3 regions of the Bacillus sp. ISL-35 genome follow, and region 1 is predicted to be linked to each of the others. Evidence: riboswitches for the same ligand, from Rfam matches in the RefSeq annotation. Region 1 holds a riboswitch; each other region holds the start of a gene.
The links. Region 1 has a riboswitch for cyclic di-GMP ahead of J7E38_RS11795 (DUF5667 domain-containing protein). Riboswitches for the same ligand answer to the same signal wherever they lie in the genome.
Positions count from the first base shown of each region.

Region 2: linked by a shared signal. The riboswitch ahead of J7E38_RS12955 (hypothetical protein) and the one ahead of J7E38_RS11795 (DUF5667 domain-containing protein) in region 1 are both predicted to bind cyclic di-GMP.
Region 3: linked by a shared signal. The riboswitch ahead of J7E38_RS08820 (LPXTG cell wall anchor domain-containing protein) and the one ahead of J7E38_RS11795 (DUF5667 domain-containing protein) in region 1 are both predicted to bind cyclic di-GMP.

Region 1 covers NZ_JAGGQK010000007.1:72,594-77,356, reverse strand. The annotation lists gene J7E38_RS11810 (sensor domain-containing diguanylate cyclase) at 76-1,023, shown strand; gene J7E38_RS11805 (QueT transporter family protein) at 1,103-1,588, opposite strand; PreQ1 riboswitch class I at 1,594-1,638, opposite strand; gene J7E38_RS11800 (pirin family protein) at 1,855-2,700, shown strand; cyclic di-GMP riboswitch class I at 2,772-2,854, shown strand; gene J7E38_RS11795 (DUF5667 domain-containing protein) at 2,940-4,184, shown strand; gene J7E38_RS11790 (hypothetical protein) at 4,338-4,613, shown strand.
Region 2 covers NZ_JAGGQK010000008.1:5,109-9,871, forward strand. The annotation lists gene nadE (ammonia-dependent NAD(+) synthetase) at 1-754, shown strand, start outside; gene J7E38_RS12950 (hypothetical protein) at 793-1,137, opposite strand; cyclic di-GMP riboswitch class I at 1,418-1,502, shown strand; gene J7E38_RS12955 (hypothetical protein) at 1,777-2,001, shown strand; gene J7E38_RS12960 (nucleoside triphosphate pyrophosphohydrolase) at 2,199-2,534, shown strand; gene J7E38_RS12965 (DoxX family membrane protein) at 2,582-3,097, opposite strand; gene J7E38_RS12970 (DinB family protein) at 3,350-3,802, shown strand; gene J7E38_RS12975 (HIT family protein) at 3,894-4,289, shown strand; gene J7E38_RS12980 (hypothetical protein) at 4,336-4,548, opposite strand; gene J7E38_RS12985 (Dps family protein) at 4,758-4,763, shown strand, end outside.
Region 3 covers NZ_JAGGQK010000004.1:572,032-576,794, reverse strand. The annotation lists gene J7E38_RS08825 (class D sortase) at 1-105, opposite strand, end outside; gene J7E38_RS08820 (LPXTG cell wall anchor domain-containing protein) at 271-2,064, opposite strand; cyclic di-GMP riboswitch class I at 2,210-2,300, opposite strand; gene J7E38_RS08815 (iron-containing alcohol dehydrogenase) at 2,553-3,716, opposite strand; gene J7E38_RS08810 (DUF378 domain-containing protein) at 3,917-4,150, shown strand; gene J7E38_RS08805 (ornithine--oxo-acid transaminase) at 4,189-4,763, opposite strand, start outside.

The DNA of each region.
Region 1 (4,763 bases):
TTCTATCCTTCCATTTATGGTAAAATCCAGTATATGGGAAGTGGCATCAAGTACATACAGGGGATGGATGTTTTAATGGATTTCATTTTAGGAGCAGTTGCTGGGTTGGGTTTAGGTTTCCTTCTGCGTTCAAGGGTGAAAAGGCCGAAACAGGATGAGGGGCTGGATCAGATACAGCGGATTGCCAGGCTTGTCGAAAGTTCAAAGGACGTCATTTATTATTATCAGGTTAAGCCGGAATTTAAATTCAAGTATATAAGTCCGTCCCTGGACACGTATCTGGGAGGAGGGGTTGTAGAGGCGGCTATGGGAAATCCGTATGACTGCTTTGAACGATCGCATCCGGATGATGTGGACCAGCTGCATGACAAGGTGACAGGCAATCTTGATTATTGCCAGCCGATTCTTCAGAGGTGGCGTAATCATGAAGGAGAGTACCTCTGGTTTGAAGAATACGCAAGTCCGGTTTATCACAACGACCAGCTGATTGCCATTCAGGGAATCATCCGAAATATTGATGATAAAGTCAAGCTCCAGGAAGACTTGGAGTTCCGGATTAATCATGATGCATTAACCGGGATCCATAATAGGCATTACTTCCAAAAACAGTCAGATTCATATAATAAAAAGACCATATCTGCGGGCATCATTATGTGCGACTTGGATAATCTGAAAACCACGAATGATTCTTTTGGGCACAAACAGGGCGACAGGCTTTTGATTGAAACAGCAAAACTGCTGGCTTCTTTTGAGTCTAATGAAATCTTCGTTTCACGGATGGGCGGGGATGAATTCGCCATTCTTATACTTCGGAAAAACGAGAAGGAAATCATAAATCTCATTGAATTCATCCAGACCTCGATTGATCTGTATAATCAAAAAAACCGAACTTGCCCAATCGGTTTATCTATTGGCTATGCCTGCACCAGCGCCTCCGCGGGCAGGATGGAAGAATTGATGGCCATGGCTGATGCGAGAATGTATGAGGCGAAAAGACGGAAAAAAGAGTGTGTACATATATAAACGGCTTAAGCACAATCGAAAATAATGGCTTGCAAACCATATAAAAACCGCATGGATTAAACCCATGCGGTTTGTTCATTCATACCAACTTCTCGAGGTTCACTCGTTTATGGATCGCGAGCATCACTGGAATGCCGACAGCCATTACGATGAATTCACCCGCGGCTGTTGTCAGCCATGTGAACAAGAACGGCATCTGAAATGCGAGATTCAGTTCAAGCGCGATAAGGAACATCGTGAAGGTGAACACCAGAGCATTCACAATCATACGGCCGATGATATTTTTGATATATTTAGAAGTGAAGATCGTAATCAACAAAGAAATCACTGACTGGCCAACGCCAAATACAAGGTCATAAGCCATCATCGGGGAAAAGAGCAGGTTTGTTAAAAATACTCCCAACACAATTCCGAAGAAATACTTTTTGTTAAAAACAATCAGGTGGTTGAACATTTCCGATACGCGGAATTGTACATTGGTAAAGCCGAATGGCTGGATGACAGCAGAAACGGCGATATACAATGCAGCCAGAATCCCGTTTCGGACAACCGTTCTCGTATTCATTTTCATCTCTCCTAGTTTTTTTACGTGGGATGGTTACGAACCACGATATTTTAAAGCCAATTGTATATTATATAGGATGAAAGACCTTCTCACAATAGAATTTTTCTAGAATACTAGTTTGACACTTGGGAGCTGGAGGAGATGAATTTATCTCATGTTAAAGTATCTTTGTTTTAAAATAATTCCTTTGATTGATATAATTTAATGAAACTGAAAAGGTAAAAACGTCCTGAGAAAATTGAAGTTCCTGGAAAGGGGTTATAAAAATGTATAAAAGAGATATAAAAAAGCATTGGACCGTTCAATATGAAGAGAGAGGCATGCCCCATGTGCAGGCGGGGCTGGTACTGAACCCGCAGGAGTGGAGGGAATTGGATCCGTTCATTCTAATGGCTGAGGACTGGTTCAAGCGCGGTACTTTTTCCGATCACCCACATCGCGGCTTCCAAACGATTACGTTTGTCATTGACGGCAGACTGGAACATATCGATAACCATGGAGGGCACAGCATTCTTGAAGCAGGGGATATCCAGTACATGAACGCCGGAAGCGGAGCGAGGCATGCCGAGGAAGCGGTTGACCACGATATTGCCCATACACTGCAGTTATGGCTGAATTTGCCTGGAGAGCTGAAAGGCACAACCACTTCTTATCAGAATGTTTATAACGAAGAGGCGCCTGTTGTCCCATTCGATGGCGGCACACTAAAGGTCTACTCAGGAGAAACCGCCGGTGTAAAGGGACCGATGGAACCTTTGGTGCCATTTGCCTTATCTGAAATCCGCCTGTCTGAAGGTGCTGAATTCACATATGAGCTGCCAGAAGGGCATAATGCGTTCCTTTATGTACTATCAGGTGAAATTGAAGCTGGTGAAAGCCAGGTCAACCTTAAAAAGTCTTCAGCAGCCACGTTAACCTTTAAGGATGGCGGGGAAGGCTTAAGCGGATTAACTTTTAAAGCGAATAAGCGCTCAAGAGTGTTGGTCTACTCCGGCCAGCCGATCAAAGAGGAAGTTGTTGCTTACGGCCCATTCGTCATGAATTCAATGGAAGAAATCCGTCAGGCATACCGCGATTACCAGGAAGGGAAGTTCGGCGGGGAAGCGAAGTGAGTTAGCGGCAAACTCCGAAAATTTTTATTTATTTTTTTCTGTCGAATAAGTATGATAAAAGTAGAATTAAAATCCGATAAAGGCAAATCCAGGGAAACCTGGGGACGCAAAACTACAGGGGCTAAAGTCATGACTATGCCAGCCAGTTGCCGAAGGTTCACATAGTAGATTTATGTGTGCTGCTCTTCGGACAGCACTTTTTTGATTTTGATTCCAATATATAAGTGGGGGAAATTGGAATGAAAAAGTTTTTCGCATCAACGGTTTTGACAGGACTGCTTGCTTTTGGTACGGGAGTATCCGCAGAGGAAGTTGTAGAAACTGTAGATCCCGGAACGACACCAGACGAGTTTTTATTTACGTTTGATCAATTATTTGAAGAATTGAAGCTTTTAATCACCTTTGATGATGAAAAGGAAGCCGAGCTGCTTTTAGAGTTTGCGAACGAGAGGCTGGCTGAGGCGGCAGCTATGTCAGAGGAGGAAAAGACAGAATTCGTACAAGAGGCGTTTAAAGATTATTTAGAAACGCTTGAAGAAGCGCAAGAGAAGGTCACGGAGGTCATAGTTGAAGACGGGACCGATTCCGATGGAGAAGACCGACTGACAGAAGAGTTGGAAAATGCAGCTAATCTTGAGGAAGGGCTTACCGAAGAACTTGAAAATGAATTAAAGGAAGAAGTTGCAGAAGCAACAGAACAAGCAAAGGTCGTTGCGAACGTAGTAAAGGATCTTGATCAGAAAATGGTATCCCAGCTGCGTGAACAGGAGCTGGGATACGGGCAAATCGCACAAATCTTCTGGCTTGCAGAGGCAGCTGGCAAGACAGTAGAAGAGATTGCTGTTTTATATACTGAGGAAAAGGTTGGCTTTGGACAGGCAGCCAAGAAGCTGGGTGTCCACCCGTCCAAGATGAAAGGACTCGCATCAGGCAAAAAAGAATCTTCAGTCGATGAAGAAACGGATACAGATGAAAATGCTGAGAGTTCTGAAGATGAGGGCTCTGAAGAAGCAAATCAGGCTGAAGAAACGAATATTGAAGAAGTAAATCAGGATGAAGGAACGGATACTGAAGAAGGAAATGTAGAGCCTGATTCGACTGACCAGGTTAATACTGCAGCGGCTTCGGTTGCCGGCGCGGATACGAGAACTACTGCTTCACATTCAATAGAAAAAAAAGCAAGTGCAGAAAAGAAAGCTGAACAAGCAGCTGTGAAGGTTACAGAAAAGAAAGCTGAAGCTGAAAAGAAAGCGGAAGAACAAAGGCGCGAAGCAAAAAAGAAGGCTGAAGAAAAGCAAAAAGAAGAAGTGAAAAAAGCTGAAGAGAAGAGTAAAGAGGAAGCGAAAGCCAAAGCCAAAGAAGAAACTAAGGCCAAAGAAGCTAAGAAAAATAAAGAGAAGCAGGAAGATGAAGAAGCGGAAGAAGACGAGCAGGAAGATGATAACAGCAAAGGTAATTCAAACAAAGAGAAAAACGGAAAGTAGATTAACAGGTACAATCGAGGCCAAATCGGATACAATTAGAAAATTTGACGGACTTCAGGTTTTTATGTACCATGATAGTATAAATTTGAATAGTTCTCCTAAAGGGGAGTAGCTTTTACAACAGAGTCGTCATTCCGGAGGTCACTCCCGGCTTTGTTGGCAACAATCGTTGTTAGCAAGACCTTTGCCAAATATGGTGAAGGTCTTTTATTGTTTTTAACCTTCACCAGAGCAGGTGAAGGTTTTTTATTAATCTTTTTTGGTTATGGTAAAGCCATTCCGTCCTATATGTGCCCGAAAAAGTGCCAACAGGAAGACTTCGGTCACATAAAGAGGGAATATCTGCCCGAAAAAGCGCCGACAGGAAGGTTTCGGTCACATAAAGTAGTGGAAGCGAAAAATATTATGATAATAGGAACCTTTTTATAAAGCAGCTAGACGCATTTGCTGGCTTTTAACATAAATTGAAATATCGGTGTGTAAAAGCTACTTGAGTCAACAACATCCATGCAGCTTAATGTTAAAAAGTGAGTTGACCAGAATGAAGTTATCGCACGATGAATCTAAAAAAGTTACGAT
Region 2 (4,763 bases), on a different contig from region 1:
CAGGAAGAGAATCGATTTTTTGAAGGAATATTTGCTTGCATCAAAGGCGAAAGGATTCGTTCTTGGCATCAGCGGGGGCCAGGATTCCACTCTGGCTGGGAAGCTTGCACAAATGGCTGCGGAGGAACTGCGGTCAGAAGGCCAGGAGGCCAATTTCGTGGCTGTCAGACTTCCCTATGCGGTGCAAAAAGACGAGGATGATGCACAGAAAGCGCTGGACTTCATCCAGCCTGACCAAACGATCACTTTCAATATCCAGCCTGCTGTCGACACTTTCAATACCCAGTTCGAGGAAGCGATTGGCGAGAAGATGACGGACTTTAACAAAGGAAACGCAAAGGCAAGGATCAGGATGATCACTCAATATGCGATCGGCGGGCAAGACGGCTTGCTGGTGATCGGGACAGACCATGCTGCAGAAGCAGTAACCGGATTTTTCACAAAATACGGAGACGGTGGAGCAGACCTGCTTCCACTTTCCGGCTTGAACAAGCGGCAGGGCAGGGAATTGCTCAAGGCATTGAACGCAGAGGCAAGGCTGTATCTGAAAGAGCCTACCGCCGACCTTCTTGACAATAAGCCGTTGCAGTCGGATGAAACCGAGCTTGGCGTCAGCTATGAAGCAATCGATGATTATCTTGAAGGAAAGCAGATCGACGAAGCAGCAGCTGCCAAAATTGAGGGCAGATATCTTGCTTCAGAGCATAAACGGCATGTTCCAGCTTCCATGTTTGATTCATGGTGGAAGAAATAAGCATAAAAAAAGCCTGGCTGATCAGCCAGGCTTTCCTTTTATTCAGTTTGCGCGATTGCAAAATGCGGCGCATCCTCTTTTTCTGTCACTTTGTCGATTTTATCGGTGAACATCTGGAAGACTCGCTTTTTTTCTTCCAACTCCTTGATATACTCTTTCAAATCGTTGAATTTCTCCTCAAATGGCTGATGATACAATTCACGTATCTTCCTGTTCAGGTCTGGATTAACTGTCGACTGGACAACCTGCTTTGTGATGTTGAATTTATATGTATACACTTTCAGCTCATTTTTAACTTCGTCATACTCCGCATCAATTTCTTTAAGAATCTCTTCAATTTCTGCTTTCCAATCATCTAGCGACTGCTTAACATGCTGTTCCATAAGGATCCTCCTGCCATTCGCCTGTAATAAAGCTTCTTCTTTTTATTCTAACAACCGAACTTTACATAGAGATTGCTGGGATATTACATTGTGAAAACAAAGATTCCAGTAAAAGTAGTGGCAGACTTCAGACAAAACACTGTCCTCACCGTCGATTTTTTATCGTTTTATAAATGTATTTTTCCTGCAATCATAAAGTTATAGGAAAATAGACTCATCTTTGTAAGTAATTGGCGAATTTTGTTGAAAGAATGGTTCTAAAGTTTTATATTTTAAATAGAACTGAAAAAGGCAAACTTATCGAAAGGTGAGGACGCAAAGCCACGAGTCTAAGGCCACGCTGCTAGGATCGTCGGGTTGCCAATAAAAGATCGGATGAGAATTGAAGATATCGGTGAATGGTTTTGGGTGACTGTTTGCCAAAGGAAATCCGCCGTCTTTTTGGGGGATTTTTTATTTTTTCCTGTTCCATACTGCACAATAAAGCAAAAACAGCTAAATTTCACGTTTGCCGATTGTGAGAGAGGATAAATAATACTTAAGTATCTTGACAGGACGAATGAAAATAATCCATTTGGCAGGTTTTGTTTTTAGGACAAAGGATTTTTTTAAAAAAATTGATGGAAGGTGGAGGAAACGTTGACTGTATTGTTTGGGACGGTAGAGTACTTTGAACGGGAGATTGAGTTTCATTTATCTGATGTTGAAAAAAGGGAAAGGTTCCGGGAAGAAATTCAGCAGATTCAAACGAAGCTGGAGGAAGAACTTCGGAATGATTTCATCTGTGACGAGAAGTTAAGAAGGGAATGCCTTGAAAATCTATCGAATGCCTGCAGTAAATTAACGGAAGATTATGTAGTTTGAAAACTACTAAAATATGAAAGCCTGTGGTGCGGTGACCACAGGCTTTTCCTATGGCTTCATCAGGAGGGTGCATTGTAACAAAAGAGATGGATCGATAGCAGTGCATTCAATGATGATCATAGGGATTTTACGAAAGGTGTTTGAAGCTGCAGATTTAAGGTTATGTTTATCAGTAAGACAGCAAAAGGGGAATCGTCATGGAAAAAAAAGTATACAACAAACTCGTAAGGGACTATTTTCCGGATTTGATGAAGGATAAAGGCAAGAAAGTTGAATATGAAGTTTTGCAAGGCAGTGCCTATAGTGAAAAGCTAATGGAAAAATTCAATGAGGAAGTTGAAAAATTCCGGAATGCGGGCACGGACAGGCTGCTGAGTGAAATAGTAGACTTGCTTGAGGTGGTCTATGCGATTGCGGACCATCGGGGGATCACCGAATCGGAAGTGGAGTTCATGCGCCAGCTGAAGAAGAATCGAAGCGGCGGCTTCCGCAAAAAAATCCTGCTCAAATCTGTTGAGGAACGTTCAAAATAAAAATAAGCCCTCTGCCATAGTTGGCGGAGGGCTTTATCTATAACGCGTTAAGCAGTTTTATGTGCTGGTTCCGGTGTCTGTTTGAAAACAGTCTTGCGGATGAAAGGAACCACCCAGCGGTCCAGACCGTATTTGCCAGCGTTGTAGCCAGCGAATAGAAGGACGAATCCGAAGAAGATGTCAGTTGGGTTATGAGATACAGTACCTGCAAGGAAGAAGCTGAAGTTCATGACAAGTCCGAAGAACATGGCAGCAGTTGTTAAGCATCCAAGGAGCAATCCCAGACCAACAAGGAATTCACCAAGCGGAACGATAAAGTTGAAAAGATCGACGTTTGGAATCGCGAAGCTTTCAAGGAAGTTTACATACCATCCATACACCATGTGTCCGTCTGGACCTTTCACAGGATTGGCTACAGCTCCTTTTAAAAATCCGGTTGCGTCAAATCCTTCACCAGTCAATTTTCCCCAACCAGCAGTCATCCAGTTGTAACCAAGCCATACACGAATTACAGTCAACAGGCCAGCAGCAATATTGTTTTCCCTTAACCATTTAGCGAACATCTAAATCGCTTCCCTTCAAAAATATATAATGATTACACTTATAAAATATCAAAGCAATAAATGGAAATCTGTGAATAAAGTGTGAAGACACATATCAGCCATAATGTTTTGAACAAATTTTGACAGCGGGTTTCCTTTTATGGATAAAATACCCTTATAGGTATTATTAATAATGCCTTTTCCTTGTCACATATATTGGAAATACATAGAATAAACATAAGATGAATACAAGCAGGAAAGGGGAATGGAATTATGAGCGAGTTATTGTTTAAACAGTTTGAATTAACAAGAGGAAATTTTTTAAAGCATATTGAGGGTTTGGATCCGGAGCAGGCGAGTTTTCAGCCAGAGGGCTTCAATAATAATATCCACTGGCATATCGGGCATGTATTGACGGTGGCAGAACAATTCATGATGGGATACCCAAAAAAATCAAATCATCTCCCTGAGAATTACATAGCGCTATTTGGAAATGGTACGCGTCCATCTGACTGGTCTGGCGATGTTCCTTCTATCGAGCTATTGACTGATCAATTAAAAGCACAGCTTGGAAGAATCAAAGAGATCCCGGCTTCCATGCTGGACGAGAAGCTGAAAAAGCCTTTTCTCGGACTGGAGACGTTTGGTGAATTGGCTAATATGGCCTTGTTCCACGAATCCTACCATCTGGGCCAAATCCATGCGATGAAAAAATTAGCGAAATAATGACAGATATGGCAGTGTCCGATTCGGCCGCTGCTTTTTATAATTGCAGGCTTAGGCTTAAATGAGTCCATGCGAGGAATGGAGGCTGCCCATGTACCAGGAGAATTGTCCATATTGTAATTTACATGCAGATGAAGAGCAGCAAATCATTTTCGAGAATGAAACTTGTTATTTTATCCAGAAGGAATCAGAGCAGCAAATCCTGCAGGGGAGCGGGCTGATCATTCCGAAAAAACATAAGAAGGATGTATTTGAACTGTCAGATCAGGAATGGAAGGATTCAAGGGAGTTGCTGATTGCTGCAAAGGAACTGCTTGACAGGAAGTACTCGCCAGATGGCTACAGTGTCGGCTGGAACACAGGCAGAGCGGGCGGACAATCGATCTTCCATGCTCATTTGCATGTCATTCCACGCTTTAAAGATGAGCCTTTCGCCGGGCGGGGAATCAGGTATTTGATCAAGCAAGAGGGAAATAGGAGGAACTAGTTATATTGGCATGAAGAAAATGGCTCTGCTTATTGCAGGGCCATTTTTAAGTCGTGCTCTCATTCCAGTCTGAATATAATCCGCTTCCATTGCAGCCAGGACATTCGTACGGTGCCGCATAATAGACAAATTCATTAGCGGAAAAAGCATAGTAACCCCTGCCATGGCAGTCTGGGCATTTATTTTGATCCTTCATATTGGCCAAGTGGTTTTCGTATCTGGTATTTCTCCATTGATTAAGCGCATTGAATAACCCCATAATCATACACCTCCAGTTCTATGCATAGTTTGGAGAAATTCACTTATTTTTATGTATAGTTTATGGTGAAATTTGGTTTTTGCCCCTGGTACGAGCACATACTGTCATTTAAAAGTTGACATTAATGTGAACAATCCTTTATTTGCAGACATTGCTGGATAATCTTGGACTATAATGAAGCCGAATATAGTATTAAGGGGGAAATCAAGATGAAA
Region 3 (4,763 bases), on a different contig from region 1:
TTTGAAAACACCATTAAGTTCATCCAGACTCTCTTTTGCAGCTTGCTGGTCAAAAGTGACATCAGCTGCTTCAGCTTCAAATGTTTTTGCTTCCCAATCATTCATCAACTTTTCCTGCTGATAATCAGTATATAAATTTGATATGGATGGATATAAAAACAGAAACACTCCGGATATTATAAGCATTAAGGATAGTATTTTTTTCATATTGCACACTCCCATTCAATATTAATTCAAAAATAAAGAGGGGAATCTCTTCCCCCCTCTCCTTTAGTTACTGATTGGCTTTCTCATTCTTAATCCTGTACCTGCTGCCATAAGAAGGAAGCCTACTATATAGAACATCATATTGCTGCTTTCTCCTGTTTTTGGAAGTACTTTTCCGGACCAGTTTTGTTTATCGTACCCTCCGGAATTATTATCATTATTGCCAGTTATTCCGGTCTCATCATCCTTGTCAACATCTGTCTCATTGCCAACATCAGTCTTATCATCAGCACCGAGGACTGCTTCATCAATTTTCAAATGAAGAACCTGGTCTTTCAATTCAAAAGAGAGCATGCTAAGCGTGATAAATTTGGTCGTTCCATCCTCAAACTCTAGTTCTATCCCCTTGATATTGGTAACATCTAAACCGTTAGCGAAAATAAGTTTCCAGAGGTTGTTAATCCGGGTGAGTTCGATCTTCTCGCCGCCTTTAATCACCAATGTCAACTTGACTACTGTTTTAATATCCAGATTAAGATTGATATACAGTTCTTTAACTATTTCAGTAACATCTGGTGATTCTCCATCTTGGTCGGAATCTTCGTCGCTATCTCCTGTTCCATTCCCTGGTTCTTCTGTATTATTATCCTCAGGTACTGTACAGTCCTCAATCCAATAATTAATTGACCCTTCTGCTTCTACTCCAACTCTAAGGTCTTCGATTTTATAGACTCTTTCAACGCCTGATTCAAATACAAGCTTAAATTCCGTGATATCATCCTTTGCAAATTCACCATCATCTTTGAGCTTATAGAGCGGGGAGTTACCTGGGTTGGACATTTCTTCCCACTCACCATTTAATTTAACAAACACACTCTTAACTGGAGCAACGCAGTTTTTCAGATGGAGGTGAATCTCTGTGCTTTTGTTGCCATTCTCTTCACCGTTATCATCTCCTGGTTCCTCTGTGCCTACACCAGGGTTCACTGTCCCGTCGCCTGGCTCTTCAGAAATGTCTTCTTCGTCAATAGAGCAGCTCTCAAGCCAATAGTTAATGGATCCTTCCGCTTCTTTTCCTACCCTAACTTCATCCATTGAATATATTTGTTCAGTTCCTGACTCAAACGTAAGCCTGAATGCAGTAATATCATCCTCTACAAACTCACCGCCATCTTTCAGTTTATAAAGTGGCGAGTTACCCGGGTTTGACATCTCTTTCCAAACTCCTTTTAACTCGACCGCTACTTTTTCAACATCTTCTGGGCAGTTTTTCAAATGCAGGTGGATTTCTGTGCTTTTATTGACATTCTCTTTAGGGCCCTCGATAGATGCCATGTCTTCCATATCGTTTTCTTTTTCTTCTTGAGCGGCATTGGCATTTTCGTCTTGACTTGAACCATCTTTTGCTGATTGATTCGATTCATCTTTTCCGTCTGGAGTTGGGTCATGATTTTGTTCTTGAGTTGTTGCCTCTTTTTCTTCTTGAGTTGAGTCATTGTTTTCTTCTTGTGTTGAGTCACCATTTTGTTCTTGAGTTGTTGCCTCATTTCCTTCCTGAGTTGATTCATCGTTCTCTTCTTGTGCTGAGACATCATTTTGTTCTAGACCTGCCTCAGCGTTCTCTTCTTGAGTTGACTCGTCATCCACTTCTTGGTTTGAGTCATTGTTTTCTTTTTGAGTTGCTTCTTTGCTTTCTGCTTGATTTGAATTCTCGGCCTCGCTTTTCAATTTTGTGTATTCTTCCTTATCTAGTGACACACCTTCATTTTCATTAGCGAATGCCGGTACTGTTAGTGAAAATAACATTAGGAATGCAATCGAGACTGCTGATAATTTTTTCATAAAAGTCGTTTTCAATTTCTCGTCCCCTTTTATATTGGTATTGAAAATTTGCTCGTAAAAATAACTGAATATTCAGTTATTTAAAATAATGTGTATCCTCCTTTCCGTAAAAATTCACCTATGTTTAGACAAAAAAAGCCGCCTGGAATAATACTTTTTCCATGGCGGCTGGACGGTCATAGCTGCATTTTCGCAGCCTTAGACTCCTGGCTTTGCGTCCCTGCTTTTCAACAGGTTTGCTATTAGCATGAATGATGTTTTTTGTTTATGTAAAATATTCCTCGGCTTCCTTGTCTTACATTTTTAAGAATTACCACAGTTACCCAGCAGGTTAAACATATAGTCCTATTAAATTTTTTGGTAAATTTTTCTCCTAATGTATTTATCACCCGTAAAAGGGGTCCTTTTCATTATTTTTTTCTTTTTCCTAATGGTTTTTATAAGATCATTGTCCTGATACAAAGACAAAGGACCCAGGGTTAATCCCCCGGGTCCTCATTCATTTATAACGACATACGATAGATTTCCACTACGTCGTCTTTATTCATTTTTGCAAAGTTGCCAAATTCACCGTTTGCCATTGCTTTATCGGCCATCAAATCGAGTTTGCTGTCATCAATGTCATAATCAGCAAGTCTTGATGGTGCGCCGATGCTGTTCCAGAATTCACGCAGCTTTTCGATTCCTTCCAACCCGGCTTCTTCGTCCGTCCGGCCTTCTGGATTCACGCCGAAGACTCTGACAGCCATTTTTTTGAAACGTTCTGGTTTTACCTTAAGGTTATGCTTCATCCAGTTCGGGAACAGAATCGCCAGGCCGCCTCCGTGAGGGATATCGTATACCGCAGATACAGCGTGCTCGATATTATGGGTAGCCCAATCACCACGGTAGCCCATATTCAGGATGCCGTTCAAGGCCATCGTTCCAGCATAAAGGATTGTTGCACGGTATTCATAGTTTTCCAGGTCATCAAGCAGCTTTGGAGCTGTTTCCATCACAGTCAACAGCAGAGATTCACACATGCGGTCCTGGAATTCCGTGTTCTCGGTCAGATGGAAGTAGTGCTCGAAAACATGGGACATCATGTCGACAATGCCATAAATCGTCTGGTTCTTCGGTACTGAAAAAGTATTCACAGGATCGAGGATCGAGAATTTCGGGAATGTTACCGGGCTTCCCCAGCCGTACTTTTCATTCGTTTCCCAGTTTGTAATGACAGAACCGGCATTCATTTCTGAGCCTGTAGCTGCCAAAGTGAGCACGGTTCCCAACGGAAGAGCTTCAGAAGCAAAAGCTTTCTTGGTAACCAGGTCCCATGCATCGCCATCATATTTTGCTCCGGCAGCGATAGCCTTCGTGCAGTCGATGACGCTGCCTCCGCCTACTGCCAGAAGGAATTCGATGCCTTCTTCTTTGCAGATCTTTACACCCTTCTGGACAGTAGAAAGCCGGGGATTCGGTTCTACACCAGAAAGCTCGGATACTTCGGCTCCCATTTCTTTAAGAGTGTCCATCACAGAATCATAAAGTCCGTTGCGCTTGATGCTTCCGCCGCCATAAACCAGCAGGACCTTCTTTCCGTATTGCGGAACTTCATTTTTAAGTTCCTCAAGCTGGCCTTTGCCAAATATCAGTTTTGTTGGATTGTAAAAAGTAAAGTTGTCCATTTAAATCACCTTCCTCTAGGATATTATGTTCTTTTTCAAAACGCATTGCAAAAAATACACTCCTTAATGTTCTCTAATGTGCCGCAAAAAGTTACAACTTTTTTTAGAAGGGTAGGAAAGAAATATAGGGCGGATGAATAATTCATATCGTGCTGAAACATTCTATAAAAGAACAAATTTAATTTAAGGAGGAAACATCCATGAGCGGTATTCAACGTGCAGCACTTGTTCTTACCATAATCGGGGCAATCAACTGGGGCTTAGTCGGATTCTTCCAATTTGATCTTGTTGCAGCAATCTTTGGCGGCCAGGATTCAGCGTTGTCAAGAATCATCTATGGTTTAGTCGGACTTGCCGGTTTAATTAACATTGGACTTCTTTTCGCGCCTAGCGAAAGAGAGGAAAGAGCAGCAGAACCGCGCGCTACCCGTTAGAAACCAAAAACCCGCCAAGAGGCGGGTTTTTTATCGTTTTATGATAAAACTTTCTTGATTCGCTCGATGGCCCAGTCCAGTTCTTCCTGGCTGATGACAAGCGGCGGTGCGAAACGGATGACTGTATCATGCGTTTCTTTGCACAGCAGGCCTTCTTCTTTCAATTCTTCACAATATTTGCGTGCCGGTTCTGTCAGCTCGACGCCGATGAACAGGCCGCGGCCGCGGATATCCTTGATGATTGGATTATCGATTTCTCGAAGCTTGCTGACAAAATATTCTCCAAGCTCCAGGGAACGGTCAGCAAGTTTTTCATCAATCAGCACATCAAGAGAGGCGATGGAAACCGCACAAGCCATTGGATTGCCCCCGAAAGTCGATCCGTGTGAGCCAGGGTTGAAAACTCCCAACACAGCATGATCTGCCACCACACAAGAAATCGGGAATACCCCGCCGCCAAGTGCTTTTCCGAGAATATACATATCAGGCTCAATGCCTTCCCATTCGCATGCGAACATTTTTCCGGACCTGGCAAGACCAGCCTGGATTTCATCAGCAATGAAAAGGACATTGTTTTCTTTACACACATCAAATGCCGCTTTCATGAAGCCTT